3 regions of the Rhizobium sp. K102 genome follow, and region 3 is predicted to be linked to each of the others. Evidence: riboswitches for the same ligand, from Rfam matches in the RefSeq annotation. Region 3 holds a riboswitch; each other region holds the start of a gene.
The links. A riboswitch is a leader RNA that binds a small molecule or an ion and turns the genes downstream of it on or off. The one in region 3 is predicted to bind cobalamin.

Region 1 (5,316 bases), 1.4 Mb from region 3:
TGCTTGAGCAGCACCTGCTGCTGTCGGAGAGTTTCGCGGCGACCTGTGCCGTGCCCTGTGACTATCTCGGGTCTTTCGAGCTGCGCGGCGTTTCGAAGAGAGCCGACGTCTTCAGGCTTGCCGGCGCCGCCTCATAGGCGCTCATATCTCGCCCGATACCTCGCGGCGGCGGCGATCGAGTTCTTCGCTGTAGCGGCGCAGCGTGTGGCTTTCGCTGAGCTGGCCGACCACCTTGCGCTCGATCAGATTGTTGACGACGGCGAGCGCTTCGCTTTCGCTCTTGTCGAAGATCGCCGCTGCCTGCCTGGCGTTCATCTGCGGCTGCAGGAAATCATTGCGGTAGCGCACGAAATCGGCAAGCGTCTGGCTCTCGTCCTGGACATCGGTCGGATTGGCGTAAATTTCGGGCACCAGCACGAGCCCGGCATATTTGTCGTTCTCCTCGACGAGAATGACACGCTGGGTCGAGCCGATCGGGAAGGCCCTCTTGAACTCCTCCAAGGAGATGCCCGCCTTTGCGGTCTTGATGTCGGCGCGCATCAGCTTGTTCACCGTCAGGTTGCGGATCCAGCCGACGTCGTGGGCGCTGCGGATGCTTTCGCCGCGCAGATGGAAGCGCCATGTGGCGAAGGAATAGCCGAAGGTCGAGCGCACGACGAGCGAGGAGGTGATAACGGCGGCAAGCACCAGCGCAGTGATCGGAAAATCGCCGGTGATCTCGAGCGCCAGGAAGGTCATCGTCAGCGGTCCGCCAATGACAGCGACGGCGAGCGAACTCATCCCGACCACGGCATAGATGACCGGCGTCAGCGTGGCATCGGCGAAATAGGGACCGCAATAGGCAAAGAGCTTGCCGAGCAGGGCGCCCATGAACAGCGAGGCGAAAAACAGGCCGCCCCTGAAGCCGAAACCGATCGAAATTGCCGAGGCCAGCGATTTCAGCAGAAAGAGGCTGATCAGGGCCGGGATCGTCACGTCGCGGGAAAGGTTGAGGTGCAGTGCGCCGTGACCGGCCGATAGCACCTGCGGCGAGATCATCGCGAGAAGTCCGACGATGATGCCGCCGAGCGCCGGGCGAAAGGGCGGGGCGATCGAGCTTTTGCGCGCAAGCTCCTCGACGAAGGCCACGCCCTGCATGAGAAGAATGCCAACGCCGGCGCAGAAGACACCGAGCAGCAGCGCCGGGACATAATCGGCCGGCACGACCGAGCCGAAGCTGCCGATATCGATGGTGAAATCGCCTTCGGCAAGCAATCTCGCGATGAGGGTGGAAACGAGGGCGGAGACGACGACCGGGGTCAGTGACACGATCGTATAGGTGCCGATGATCAGCTCGAAGGCGTAGAAGGCGCCTGTCAACGGCGCGTTGAAGGCGGCGGCGATGGCGCCGGCCGCGCCGCAGCCGACGAGAATGCGCAGGTCCGAGCGGCGCAGCTGCAGCTTCAGGCCGAACTTGGAGGCAATGCCGGCAGCAAGCTGGGTATAGCCCGCCTCCAGGCCGACGGAGGCGCCGAAGCCGTTGGATATCAGGTTCTGCACGGCGACGATGATGCTGTCGGTCAGGGAGAGACGGCCACCATGCAGCGCATTTGCCTCGATGGGATCGACCATCGGCTTCTTGCGCCGTTTGGCGAGCACCAGGAGCAGCATGCCGAGCAGAACGCCGCCGACGACCGGCGCGGTGAGCAGCAGCATCTTGTCCTCGATGACCGACGCGCTCAGCCTTTCCGTGTCGGCGATGCCGAAGACCAGCTGGTGCAGCTCGTTGGAAGCGTAGCTCATGCCGGTGACGGCAAGCCCCGAGGCGATGCCGACGACGGCGCCTGCCAGCGACAGGCCGACTTCACTGCGGCGGGTCAGCGCGCGCAACCGTCCCGGGTCGAAGAAAACACGCAGCGCGCGGAAACGGCGCCGATCCAATTTCATAAGCATGGCTAGACAACTAGGCGGGGAGAGGCCCGGTCAAGGGCGGCGGTGCTGTCCGCTTGCGATGCAATTGCGGCGAAAAGCCGGCGCGCGGGACAAATTTTTATGACGTAAGTCTCTGATTAAAGACGATGTTTTGGTAGAGTAAGTCGTGTTGTTGGAGGCTTCCTGTCCCCCGGCCGTCGCCTCGGTCGTCAACGCCGGTTGACTCTATGCTCTGGCTTGCCTAACCATCCCTCAACGGATGGTCGCTTGACCATCCTGACATAACGGATGGTTCCGGATCGGCAGTTGCCCTTCCGGATGAAAAGGGAATGTGACGGGGCGGACCCAAGTCGGGCGCCTTCATCACAGCCGACCCCGCGACTGTAGAGCGGTCAGGGTCTTCCATCCGGCATCGAGCCCTTCCGGCCGGCGGCCTGCAATCGTGCAGGCAGGGGGACGGGCGACGTGCCGGAAAAGCCACTGGAAATGTATGGTGATAAACCGGGGTCGGACGCCTCTATTTCTACGAATCGTCCACCTTTTCACCGATGCAACCGGGAAGGCGAGGCGGATCCGCTGGCACGATCAGGGGCGACCGGTTTTCCGGTCCGCCCCGATCGCGGCCGATAACCGCGAGCCAGGAGACCTGCCTTCCGTGCCGGGCGAAAAGCCCACCCTGGGTAAGAGACCCGCTGCCAGCACGGAGGTTGTTTTGGCTGAACGAATGAATTCGGCGCGGCCTGGTGTGGCGCATATGGGAGGCATTTTCCTCTCCTCCCTCATTCCTGTGCTCGTCACAGGAATCCAGTGCGCCCAAGTCCTTGGGCGCGGGAAAATCTTTGCAAAGTTGCATGAAGTCATTCACGGCGCGGAGGCGCCGCGGCTGGATTCCTGTGACGAGCACCGGAATGAGGGTGGGTGGGAGGCAGTATCCCGTCAAAGGGCCGTCTGCGCATGACTACCGCTCTCTCCAATACCATTTTCATCCTCGGCGGCGCACGCTCCGGCAAATCCCGGTTTGCCGAAAACCTCGTCGTCGCAACCGGCCTCGATCGTCACTACCTCGCGACCGGCCGGGCGTGGGACGAAGAGATGCAGGCGCGCATTGAGCAGCACAGGGCCGACCGCGGCCCGTCGTGGACGACGCATGAGGAGCCGCTCGACCTTGTTGGCAAGCTCGCCGCCATCGACGGCGACGGCCGTATCGTGCTGGTCGACTGCCTGACGCTCTGGGTCACCAACCTGATGATGGAAGAGCGCGACATGGCAGCGGAATTTGCAGGGCTCGTCGATTTCGTGGGGCAAGAAAAGGCGCGGCTGGTCTTTGTCTCCAACGAGGTCGGGCTCGGCATCGTGCCGGACAATCGCATGGCGCGGGATTTTCGCGATCATGCCGGCCGATTGCACCAGATGATCGCGGCGAAAGCCGCCGAAGTCTATTTCATCGCGGCAGGCCTGCCGCTGAAAATGAAGGGTTAAAGTTTCATGAACCAGAAGATTCCCGCAACCGTCATCACCGGCTTTCTCGGTGCCGGCAAGACGACGATGATCCGCAACCTGCTCACCAATGCCGGCGGCAAAAAAATCGCGCTCATCATCAACGAGTTCGGCGATCTCGGCGTCGATGGCGACGTGCTGAAGGGCTGCGGCGCCGAAAATTGCAGCGAGGACGATATTATCGAGCTGACCAATGGCTGCATCTGCTGCACCGTCGCCGACGATTTCATTCCGACGATGACAAAGCTCTTGGAACGTGAACAGCGGCCCGACCATATCGTCATCGAAACCTCGGGCCTCGCCTTGCCGCAGCCGCTGGTGGCCGCCTTCAACTGGCCTGACATCCGCACCCAGGTGACCGTCGACGGCGTCATCACGGTGGTCGACAGCGCTGCTGTCGCTGCCGGCCGGTTTGCCGACGATCATGATGCCGTCGAGGCGGCCCGTGGCGAGGATGAATCGCTCGATCACGAAAGCCCGATCGAGGAGCTGTTCGAGGATCAGCTGACCTGCGCCGATCTGATCGTGCTCAACAAGACCGACCTGATCGATGTGGCCGGCCTCGGCCGCGTGCGCGACGAGGTCGCTTCCCGCACCCAGCGCAAGCCCGTGATGATCGAGGCGAAAAACGGCGAGGTGCCGGCCGGCATCCTGCTCGGCCTCGGTATCGGCACGGAGAATGATCTGGCCAACCGCAAGTCGCACCACGAGCTGGAGCATGAGGACGGTGCGCCGCACGACCACGACGAGTTCGACAGCTTCGTCGTCGAGCTCGGCCCGATCGTCGATGTTGCCGGCTTCGTCGAACGGCTGAAGACGATCATCGCTGCCCACGACGTGTTGCGTCTCAAGGGCTTTGTCGACGTTTCCGGGAAGCCGATGCGCCTGCAGCTTCAGGCGGTCGGCAGCCGCATCGATCACTATTTCGATCGTGCCTGGGCAGCCGGTGAAAGGCGCGCCACGCGCCTCGTCGTCATCGGCCTGCATGAGATGGATGAGGACGTCGTGAGAACGGCGATTGAGGCGCTGGCTTAACCGATGCATCTGCTTCTGGCCCAGCAGGGAACGATCAGCGACGGCGAGGAGGCGATCGACCTCGGGCAGACGCCGGGCGATATCCTGTTCCTGTCGGCTGCCGACAGCGAGCTTGCGGCGATCGCGGCCGCCCATCGCGCCTGCGGTGGGCCGCAGTCGCTGAGGCTTGCCAGCCTGATGAGCCTCAAGCACCCGATGTCGGTCGATACCTATGTCGAGCGCACCGCACGGCATGCGAAGCTCATCATCGTGCGCGCACTCGGCGGCGCCAGCTATTTCCGCTATGCGCTGGAGGCGCTGCATGCGGCAGCGGCCCGCAGCGGCGCGCTGATCGCGGTACTGCCGGGTGACGCCAGGCCGGATGCGGGGCTGACACCGTTTTCCAATATCGGGCTCGATGATCTCAATGCCCTATGGGCCTGTCTGATCGAGGGCGGCGATGCCAATGCACGCGCCTTTCTCGATTATGCCGGAGCGATGCTTTCGGGAGGAGAGAAGCCGGCACCGGCGGTGCCGCTGATGAAGGCGGGAATCTGGTGGCCGGGGCGGGGGCTGATCGGCGTGGAGGAGTGGCGGCAGGTTGCCGGTTCGCATGTTGCGCCACCTTCGGCCGCCGAGCGTGGGACGGAGAAGGTGGAACTCGAACCCACAACATCCCCCATCGTCGCCATCAGCTTCTACCGCGCCCTCGTCCAAAGCGGCGAAACCCGCCCCATCGAAGCGATAATCGAAGCCTTGCAGGCACTTGGTCTCCGGCCGCTGCCGGTATTTGCCTATAGCCTCAAGGATCTTGTCTCCACAGGCATTCTCGAAAGCGTATTTTCGGCGCTGAAACCCGATGTCGTGATCAACACGACCGGCTTTGCGGTCTCG
Region 2 (5,316 bases), 1.5 Mb from region 3:
GCGCGCGCGGCCTCGACGCCGGCATTCAGCGCCAGCAGATTCGTCTGGAATGCAATCTCATCGATGACCCCGATAATGCGGCCGATCTGGCTGGAGGAGGTTTGGATTCTGTCCATCGCTCCGATCGCGTCGCGCACGACTGTCGCCGATACGTGGGCGCTGCGTTTCGTCTCTTCGACCAATTCTCCGGCTTTTTCAGCGCGCTGCGACGATGTCTTGACCGTCGTGGTCACTTCATCCAGTGCGGCGGCGGTCTGCTCGAGTGCCGCCGCCTGCTGCTCGGTCCGCTTGGCGAGCTGATCTGCGGAGGAGGCCAGCTCGCTCGATCCACCTTCAACCGCGACAGAGGCGATCTTGATCTCCGTCAGGGCGGCCGCGACGGCCTGGACCATGTTGTTGAAATCCTGCCGCAACTTATCGAATTCGGGACCGAGATCAGCAAGCTGGACCGAGAAGTCGCCGGCGGCGAGCCTTTCCAATGCATTGGCAAGGGTCGTCATCACTAGTCGCTGCCGGTTGCCGGCTTCTTCCGTCAATGATGCGTTGCGTGCCCGTTCGGCGTCGAACGAGGCGCTCTGCTCGGCAGCGGCCTGCTCTCTTTCGACCTTCGCGATCGCCTCGTGACGGAAGACCTCCAGCGCCCGCGCGAGAAAGCCGATTTCATCGCCATTCTCCTTATAGGTGACGGGGGAGGCCAGATCGCCTTGCTGCAGCGCCCCGATGCGTTCGCTGAGGATTCTGAGGGGGCGGCCAACGAGGCTGCGCATGGCGAGAAGAAAGGCGATGACGGCGAGGGCGGTGATGACGGACTGCGTGAGCAGCGAAACCAGAACCTTCTGCTGGACCGCGGAAGCGATCTTTTCGACAGACCAGTTGGTGACGATGTAACCGGTTGTCTTGCCTGATTTGTCCAACGGCAGCGGTGCGATAATCGTGACCAAACCGGCAGATATGCCGCTATCGTCGATTGCCGTTTTATCGGGCTTCGCACCGAGGCGCTTCGCCAGATCGACTGGCGCAGGCAGACCGGCAATGCCGTCGCGTGTCCACGTATCGACGGCAGCGGGCTCGGCGTTGAAGGCGGCAAACTGAACGAGATCGAGGGAGGGATCGTCGCGGTAGAGCGAATAGGCCTCGCGAACCGCATTCGCCTTGCCCCATTTCACGCCGCCTGCGGCGAGAGATGCAAACTGCTCCACATCTTTCGACCAGTTTGCCGTGGCGCCGTCGATCAGGGCGCGGGTTTCATACATCCACGTATAGGTGGCCAAGGCGGAAATGCCGCAAAGATTGACGGCAACGATAATCGCCGCCAGCTTGGCTGTCAGAGGCATCGTCTTCAAGATATGGATCATCCGCGGGGCCTGGAATTGCGGCTCGGTCGGATATTTGCGACCGGCATGTCAACACGGGCATCCACGCTGACGGTTACATCAAGAGCAATCATGCCCATGTCCGAGCTGCAACCCAAAACGCGCGAAAACAGTGTGTATTTGATGTGTGAATAAATCATAAAGTAGAATGGGATCGAGGGCACACGCAGGTTGTTATGCTCGCGCACGGTCGGCCGGTGCTTGCTGCCGCGTCGCTTTCCTGAAATAGATGCTTCGTCAGGTGCCCGCCGGTCAGGCGGGAGAATCGGGAATCCGGTGCAAGTCCGGAACGTGCCCAACGCTGTAAGGCTGACGCCCGCCGCTTCATCACGCCACTGGCTTTTGCCGGGAAGGCTGCGGCAGGCGGATGACGCCAAGTCAGAAGACCGGCCTGGCAAGATAGACCCAACCCGCGCGGACGGCGGGCGGTTGCGTTGTTGGGGATTTGACGATGCGACCCTTTGATGAGGATGCCGTTTCAGCGGCATCCGGTTTTTCTCTCGCCAAACGCGAGGCCGTGTATCACGCGATCATGACGCGACGCGACGTGCGCAGCCAGTTCCTGCCTAATCCGTTGCCGGATGACGTCGTGGCGCGGCTTCTGACCGCCGCCCATCACGCCCCCTCCGTTGGCTTCATGCAGCCGTGGAACTTCATCCTGGTGAAAAGCGAAGCCGTGCGGGCGCGGGTAAGGGATGCCTTCGCCAGGGCGAATGAGGAGGCGGCACTGATGTTCGACGGCGAACGGCGGCAGGCGTATCGCTCCCTCAAGCTCGAAGGCATCGTCGAGGCGCCGCTCGGCATATGCGTGACCTGCGATCCCACGCGCAGCGGCAGCGTCGTTCTGGGCCGCACGCACAATCCGCGGATGGATTCCTATTCGACGGTCTGCGCCATCCAGAACCTCTGGCTCGCGGCGCGCGCCGAAGGAATCGGCATTGGCTGGGTCAGCATCTTTCGCGAAGGCGAGCTGAAAACCATTCTCGGCATACCCGATCATATCGAGGTGGTTGCCTGGCTGTGCGCCGGCTTCGTCGACCGGCTTTACGACGAACCGGAACTCTCCGTCAAAGGCTGGCGGCAGCGGCTGCCGCTCGAGGAGCTCGTCTTCCACGATGGCTGGGGACGGAGCGAGCCGTAGCGGTCACTGCTGTTGCGGCTGCGGGCCCGGTGTTGCCGGGTTGGCAAGATCGATCGAACCCTGGTCGCCCGCCAGAAACTGCGGTCCGACCTGCCGGACCTTGTTTTGCGCAGGGTCATAGGGACGCTCCGGGACTGACGGCTGGGGTGGCGTTGGTGCAGCCGCGGCATCTTTCGCCGGCGGATTGGTGCGGATCGTGGTGATCGATCCCTGCTGCGGCGGTTCGCTCAGGGCCTGCTTGCCGCGAATCTCTTCGTAATAGGCGGCGAGATTGCAGGCGCAGGCATTTTTCTCGCCGGGCGCGCGGTTTTTGTAGGCGAAGGCGTTCTGCATGGCGCTGTAGGGCGTGCCGGTTGCCACCGAAATCATGTTCGAGGCTTCGGTGCTCCTCACGTCGCGATAGAAAAGCTCGGTCTCGATGCCGGGACACATCTTGGCGCAAGTGTCAGCATCGCGGCCGAAATCGACCGAGGTGGTGTTCGAACTGATCGGGAAGAAGCCGCCGTCGCAGCTGCGCACGCAGATGGTGCTGACCGGCGAAAGCATCTCGGTCCTCGGCAGGCCGTAACGCGGGTCGAACTCTTCACCGCCGCCGAGCGGAATGAAGGTGTCGGCGCGCATCGCCTGTTCCTCGATGCTCGGGGCAAGGTCGTTGGCGCTGCGCTCGGACGGGGCGTAAAAATTCTCGCTGTTGCAGCCATTGCGCTCAAGAGCAGCCATCAGTTCGCGGCGCCCGCCGTCATCACCGCCGCCCTGGCTGCGCAGTTCGGCGCGACGATCCTGGAGATACCGGATATTATCGATCATCCGGGCTTCAGCCTGCGAGAGCTCGTCGCAATAATCGGCATTCTCGCCACCGATCACCACCATGCTGCCCGAGGTACAGCCGTAGCTGCGCAGGTCGTTGCGGACCTTGCGCAATTCAAGGTTCTGCTCGGCTATGGCACCGGCAAACTGGCGCGCTTCCGGACCATTGCCGTTGCCGATCGAACGCGGCAGGTCGGCCAGGCGGCCGCGCAGGTCATCGCAGATGGCACTCGTCTGCGCGGCGACGGGCGTCGCGAAGGCAAGGAGAAGCGCAAGAGACAGGTTTCGGCGTTTCACGGCGTCGTCCCGGAATGAGCAAACGGTCGATGGGTCGAATGCGACGTCACTTCGCCGCGCGTTTCCTCTTAGCGTGTTTCTCTTAATAAGCTCAGAGAAATTCTTAGCGTATTTTCGCGATCTTATCCAGCAGAGGCCGGCGATTCGCTGGATGGACCGCGTCGCGCCAGAAGTCGCTCGCGGACAGATTCGGTCGCGGACTGTCAGCTCTGCTTCGAGCGGGCCATTTCGGCACGCATCCAGCTTGAGTCTCCCCACGTCGAGAGCCAGATCATCAGATCGGTGAGTGCGGCGACCACGGGCAGGAGCAGTGTGTAACTCACTCCCCGTGCTGTCTGGTTTTTCTCGGCCTCCCTGAGATGAGCCAATTCTTCCTCTTGAATGGAGGCTATAAGGCCATGAAGCTCGGGGTCACCGGCCTCCAGAAAAGCCAATTGATCCTCAAGGTGACGGTGAACGGTGCTTTCGACCGCCTCGGTACAGATCCAGACCATGTTACGTCCACCGAGGGCTGTCAGGAAACCGAGGAGGTAACCGCCGAGGCTCCAGAATGCCATGACGCGGCATGGCCTGGCCTTCCTGGACGGCATTGCGTCGCGAAACAGGCGGCAGTGCTTGATCTCGTCGTCTCGCATTTCGCGGAGTGCGGGAACGATGTCGGGAAACAGCCTGCGGGCCATCCAGATCTGTGCGCCATAGATGCGAATTGCGCCGAATTCGCCAGCATGATTGACCTTGAGAATACGACGAACGGTTACGCTTCGATCGCGCCTACCGGCATTGCTCAACGGATTGTCCATGATCCACGCTGCCCCATAGTTCCCCCTCGGCAATAGGCACCACTGCCGCTACTATCGTCAATGGTCGACACAATCGACGGGGTGCATTCCGCGTCAGGCGGCGCGCAGACCGTCGCAATTCGCGCTGGTCTGGGCGGCGCAGCAAAGGCGATGGCGGGGCGAGAATGACAGGCATCTTCAGCGAACTCCGCTCGCCTGCAACAACAACCGGCGGGATGCGCGAAGCCCAACACGGCCTTCACATCTTCGTGGACGGTTGTTACGAACCCGGTTCCCGGCACGGCGGCTGGGCATTTGTGGCCTATCGCGATGCGGTGGAAATCGCCTCCGGATGCGGTGGCGTCCAGGAGTTGGCCAATAATTCGATGGAATTGACCGCCGTCCTGAAGGCCGCCATCTGGATCAATAGCGAAGCAGCCGGCGAAGCCGCAACCATCTGGTCCGATTCCGTCTATGCCGTCAAAGGCTGCAACAGCCGGCGACACATCTGGAAGAACAACGGCTGGAAGAAAAGCAGCCCGAATGGAAATGCTCGAAGGCGAACGATCGACAATGCGGACGTGTGGAAGGCAGTCGATCTTCAACTATCCCAGAACGCCCTGGTGACCGTTACCTGGTGCAAAGGCCATTCTGGCATTGCCGGCAACGAACGCGCCGATGCGCTCGCGGATAAAGGGCGCCTGTCGATCCGGGCCGTCTGATATTTCTCGCCGGGTTGCGAGCAGCCGGCTTATGCCGGCTGCGATGCCTCGACGACGGCCAATGCCGCCATGTTGACGACGCCACGGGAGGTGACGGAGGGCGCGAGGATATGGGCGGGCATGGCGGCGCCGAGCAGGATCGGTCCGACATGCAGTCCATCCGTCATCGATTTGACCACGCCGAGCGTGATGTTGGC
Region 3 (5,316 bases):
AAAGCAGCTCGGCGGCCGCCAGGCCCGCCGGGCCACCGCCGATGATCGCAACTCGCTTCTGGTTCATGGATGTCTTCGCCCGATTCTATCTGCCCGCAGTTTTGGCGCGGGCGTCGATTGCCTGCAAGGGCGGGGATCAATGGTGCGGATGCGTGCACTGGCCGTGGTCGGCGAGAACCTCGATGACACGGCATTGGTCGACGCGGCCATGGCCGCAACCTTCCACCATGGTTTCGAGTTCGGCCTTCAGCGCCATCAGGCTGCGGATGCGCTGCTCGACCTCGACGAGACGAGCCTTGGCGATGGCATCGGCAGAGGCGCAGGATTGGTGCGGATCATCCTGCAGGGTGAGCAGCGTGCGGATCGCCTCGATCTCGAAGCCGAGTTCGCGGGCATGGCGGATGAAGGTGAGGCGGCTGATATCGGCGGGTTCGAAGGAGCGCTGGTTGCCTTCGCTGCGGCTCGGGGCCGCGAGCAGGCCGATGCTCTCGTAATAACGCACCGTCGGCACTTTGACCCCACTCCGGCGAGCGGCTTCGCCGATCGTGATCTTTTTCATGATTTTCCTCTTGCACCTCTAGTCGCTAGAGGATGTAGGAGGGATGCTTCTGTTTGACAAGGAAGCGGATCATGGCTGAGACGAGCGAGACACGATACCGGGTCAGCGGCATGGATTGCGCCGCCTGTGCGACCAAGATCGACACGGCGGTCAGGCGCGTGGTAGGTGTCGCCGATGTGTCCGTCTCGGTGGTGGCGGGCACGATGACCGTCCGGCATGACGGCAGCAGCGACCTCAAGGCGATCGAGAAGAGGGTGACGGGGCTCGGTTATTCGGTCTCGCCCTTTGCCGGAAGCGCGGCGCCGGCACAGGATCACGGCCCGCACGATCATCACGACCACGGCGATCATGCCGGCCACGACCATGACCATGATCACGATCACGCAGATCACGATCATGGCCAAAAGAAAATCGACGGGCTACATGGGCGTGACCATGCGCCGATGACCGGTTCCTGGTGGCAAAGCCGGAAGGGCCGATTGACCATCGTCTCGGGTGCAGCGCTAATCGCCGCCTATGCCATCGGCCATCTCGTGCCTGCGGTCGTATCCTACGCCTTCGTCATCGCCATGCTGGTCGGGCTGGTGCCGATCGCGCGCCGCGCCATCATGGCGGCTCTATCGGGCACACCGTTTTCGATCGAGATGCTGATGACGATCGCCGCCGTCGGCGCCGTCATCATCAATGCCGGCGAGGAGGCAGCGACTGTCGTGTTTCTGTTTCTCGTCGGCGAGTTGCTGGAGGGTGTGGCGGCCGGCAAGGCGCGCGAAAGCATCCAGTCGCTCACAGCGCTGGTGCCAAAGAATGCCTTGTTGGAAGACAATGGTCAGACGCGGGAGGTTCCGGCGGAAAGCCTTGCCGTCGGCGCTATCATCATGGTGCGCCCGGGTGACCGCATTTCGGCGGACGGCGTCATTGTCTCCGGCGAGAGCGCGATCGACGAGGCGCCGGTGACGGGCGAGAGCACGCCGTTGCGCAAGGGTGTCGATGCCGTTGTGTTTGCCGGAACGGTGAATGGCGATTCTGTGCTCAGGGTTCGCGTCACGGCGGCCGCAGCCGACAACACCATCGCCCGCGTCGTCAGGCTGGTGGAGGAAGCGCAGGAATCGAAGGCGCCGACCGAACGTTTCATCGATCGGTTTTCGCGCTATTACACGCCCGGCGTGGTGGTGGTCGCAGCACTGGTGGCGGTGGTTCCGCCGCTGTTCCTTTCCGGCGCGTGGGACGAATGGGTCTATAAGGGCCTTGCTATCCTGCTGATCGGCTGCCCCTGCGCGCTCGTCATTTCGACGCCGGCGGCAATCGCTGCCTCGCTGTCGGCAGGCGCGCGGCGCGGGCTGCTGATGAAGGGCGGCGCGGTGCTGGAAACGCTCGGCAAAGTGACGATGGTCGCCTTCGACAAAACAGGTACGCTGACGGAAGGCAAGCCTAAGGTGACCGATATCGTTTCCTTCGGATTGAGCGGGGCGCAGGTCTTGTCGCGCGCGGCGGTGCTGGAGCAGGGCTCCAGCCATCCCTTGGCGCTGGCGATCCTCAACCGTGCTCGGGCGGACGGCGTTCCCGTGCCGCCGGCCTTCGAGCTGGAAGCGCTGCCGGGCAAGGGCGTCAGCGGCAAAGTCGGCGGCGAGACGCTGGACCTGCTGTCGCCGTCCGCGGCCCGCGAGCGCGGCGCCCTCGATGGCGAAAAGGATGCGCGCATTGCTGTTCTGAACGACGAGGGCAAGAGCGTATCGGTGCTGCTCGTCAATGGCGTTGCGGTCGGGCTGATCGCCATGCGCGACGAGCCGCGCGAGGATGCCGAAGCCGGGCTTTCCGCGCTCAAATCAGCCGGCGTAAAGGCGATGATGTTGACGGGCGACAACAAGCGGACGGCAGCAGCCGTTGCCGGCATGCTCCGCATCGACTGGCGCGGCGAGATGATGCCGGAAGACAAGCAGCGGGTCGTCGGCGAATTGAAGCGTCAGGGCTTCATCGTCGCCAAGGTCGGCGACGGCATCAACGACGCTCCGGCGCTGGCCGCCGCCGATATCGGCATCGCCATGGGCGGCGGCACCGATGTTGCGCTGGAGACGGCCGATGCCGCCGTGCTGCATGGGCGCGTTGGCGACGTGGCGCGGATGATCGAACTGTCCAAACGAACGATGCGCAATATCCTAGAGAATATCACCATCGCCCTCGGGCTGAAGGCGGTGTTCCTGGTGACGACGATTGCCGGCATCACCGGCCTCTGGCCGGCGATCCTCGCCGATACCGGCGCCACCGTGCTGGTGACGATCAATGCGCTCAGGCTGCTTCGGATAAGGGAATAACACTCGATGTCGTCCTTGCGGCGCTCGTCACATGAAGAGTGGCGTAGACCGCTGATAACGGGCGCCAACTCCTCTTTCGTCATGCTCGGGGTTGCCCCGGGCATCTGCCTCCGGTCGATAGGCAGCAGATCCTCGGCACACGGCCGAGGATGACGCGGAGAGGGGAGGTTTGTCATCAAACTGAGGCCCGGCTACAGCTCAGCCCGCTTCATCCGTACCTTCTCCGCAGCCTCGTTTCGTTAAGCCTTCGTTATCCATGTTTTTCACAGGAACGCAGTGATTTCAAACCTGCCGTAACGCAATGCACAAACCATCCGTTGACGTGATTTTGGATTCGCGTACTATATCTAGTGTTCAAGGTTCCTTCGATTCGTCAGGATCGCGGGCCAAGATGGGAATACGGTTCGTTTCGCCATGACGGCGCAACAAGGCCGGAGCTGCCCCCGCAACTGTAAGCGGCGAGCAACTGTCCGATTTCAGGTCACTGAGGCATGATGCCTCGGGAAGGCTGGGGCAGGGTGCTTCGACCCGCAAGCCAGGAGACCTGCCTTGAACTAGCTGTCCACGGGCGGGGTGTCCGGAAGGTCGCGTGCATGAAGCGGAGTGATCCGCGCCTGTTGCGCTGCCCCGAACGTCCGCATGAGCACTTCGGGGTTGAAGTCATGTCGAGAATATCAAGGCCGCCGCCCGCGCAAATCCCGAAAGGGATCGTATCGGGCGTTTAAAGCGCCGACTTTGCCAGATCACCATCAAACGTTGCCCCGGACGCCGAAAGGCGCCCGATCCCAGTATTGCGTCCAGAATTCTTTGACATCACGAGGAAGATGATGAGTGTTACCGTCTATAGCAAACCTGCCTGCGTCCAATGCACCGCCACTTATCGCGCCCTCGACCGCCTGGGCGTCGATTACGATATCGTCGATATCTCGCAGGATGCCGAAGCGCTCGATCGCGTCCGCAGCCTCGGCTACATGCAGGCGCCCGTCGTCATCGCCGGCGAGCGGCATTGGGCGGGTTTCCGTCCCGATATGATCAGCGCGCTCTCCTGACCGGAAAACGGCGATGGGGCTGCTCGTCTATTATTCCAGCCGATCGGAGAATACCCATCGCTTCGTCGCCAGGCTCGGGCTGCGCGCGGCGCGCATTCCGGCCAGCGGCGCAGAGGCGTTCCCTATCCGCGAACCCTTCGTTCTCATTGTGCCGACCTATAGCGGCGACGGTGGCAAGGGTGCCGTTCCCAAGCAGGTGATCCGTTTCTTGAACGATGCGGAAAACCGAGGACATATCCGCGGGGTGATTGCCGCGGGCAACAGCAATTTCGGCGAGACATACGGGCTCGCCGGCGACGTGATTTCGCGCAAATGCCAGGTGCCTTACCTCTACAGGTTCGAGCTCATGGGCACGGCCGAGGATGTCGCCAACGTCAAACACGGAATGGAACGATTTTGGACACGGGAACAACTCTGACGCGGGATGCGGGCGCAAAACCGCATAACACTTTTGCTCATCCCGCCGGCGAACGTCCTTTGAAAGCGGCGGAAACGCTCGACTATCACGCGCTGAACGCCATGCTGAACCTCTATGACGATGAGGGCAGGATCCAGCTCGACAAGGATCGCATGGCGGCGAAGCAGTATTTCCTGCAGCATGTGAACCAGAACACGGTGTTCTTTCACAATCTGAGGGAGAAGCTCGATTACCTCGTGACCGAGGGCTATTACGAGCAGGAGGTTCTCGATCAGTATTCCTTCAATTTCGTGCGCGACCTGTTCGATCAGGCCTATGCCAGGAAATTCCGTTTCCCGACCTTTCTCGGCGCTTTCAAATATTACACCAGCTATACGCTGAAGACCTTCGACGGAAAGCGCTATCTCGAGCGCTACGAAGACCGCATCTGCATGGTGGCGCTGACCCTGGCACAGGGCGACGAAGCGCTTGCCCGCGACATGGTCGACGAGATCATCTCAGGCCGATTCCAGCCGGCGACGCCGACCTTCCTCAACGCCGGCAAGAAGCAGCGCGGTGAACTCGTCTCCTGCTTTCTGCTGCGGGTCGAGGACAATATGGAATCGATCGGCCGGTCGATCAATTCGGCGCTGCAATTGTCGAAGCGCGGCGGCGGCGTGGCGCTGTCGCTGACAAACATCCGTGAGGCCGGCGCGCCGATCAAGCAGATCGAGAACCAGTCGTCGGGCATCATCCCCGTGATGAAGCTGCTCGAAGACAGTTTCTCCTATGCCAACCAGCTCGGTGCCCGTCAGGGAGCCGGCGCCGTTTATCTCAACGCCCATCACCCCGACATTATGCGCTTCCTCGACACCAAGCGCGAAAATGCCGACGAGAAGATCCGCATCAAGACGCTGTCGCTCGGCGTCGTCGTGCCCGACATCACCTTCGAGCTCGCGAAAAACAATGAGGACATGTACCTGTTCTCGCCTTACGACGTTG

Region 1: another riboswitch for cobalamin. It lies ahead of cobU (bifunctional adenosylcobinamide kinase/adenosylcobinamide-phosphate guanylyltransferase); the one in region 3 lies ahead of nrdH (glutaredoxin-like protein NrdH).
Region 2: another riboswitch for cobalamin. It lies ahead of bluB (5,6-dimethylbenzimidazole synthase); the one in region 3 lies ahead of nrdH (glutaredoxin-like protein NrdH).

What each region holds. Positions count from the first base shown of each region.
Region 1 covers NZ_CP092436.1:1,050,439-1,055,754, forward strand. The annotation lists gene MHI61_RS11050 (adenylate/guanylate cyclase domain-containing protein) at 1-137, shown strand, start outside; gene MHI61_RS11055 (chloride channel protein) at 142-1,932, opposite strand; cobalamin riboswitch at 2,184-2,580, shown strand; gene cobU (bifunctional adenosylcobinamide kinase/adenosylcobinamide-phosphate guanylyltransferase) at 2,866-3,390, shown strand; gene cobW (cobalamin biosynthesis protein CobW) at 3,397-4,443, shown strand; gene cobN (cobaltochelatase subunit CobN) at 4,447-5,316, shown strand, end outside.
Region 2 covers NZ_CP092436.1:1,182,970-1,188,285, forward strand. The annotation lists gene MHI61_RS11720 (HAMP domain-containing methyl-accepting chemotaxis protein) at 1-1,355, opposite strand, end outside; cobalamin riboswitch at 1,596-1,783, shown strand; gene bluB (5,6-dimethylbenzimidazole synthase) at 1,825-2,514, shown strand; gene MHI61_RS11730 (DUF2865 domain-containing protein) at 2,518-3,618, opposite strand; gene MHI61_RS11735 (demethoxyubiquinone hydroxylase family protein) at 3,822-4,418, opposite strand; gene MHI61_RS11740 (ribonuclease H) at 4,583-5,119, shown strand; gene MHI61_RS11745 (NADP-dependent malic enzyme) at 5,149-5,316, opposite strand, start outside.
Region 3 covers NZ_CP092436.1:4,058,502-4,063,817, forward strand. The annotation lists gene MHI61_RS25930 (TIGR03862 family flavoprotein) at 1-67, opposite strand, end outside; gene MHI61_RS25935 (helix-turn-helix domain-containing protein) at 137-559, opposite strand; gene MHI61_RS25940 (heavy metal translocating P-type ATPase) at 631-2,868, shown strand; cobalamin riboswitch at 3,209-3,435, shown strand; gene nrdH (glutaredoxin-like protein NrdH) at 3,696-3,917, shown strand; gene nrdI (class Ib ribonucleoside-diphosphate reductase assembly flavoprotein NrdI) at 3,931-4,335, shown strand; gene nrdE (class 1b ribonucleoside-diphosphate reductase subunit alpha) at 4,314-5,316, shown strand, end outside.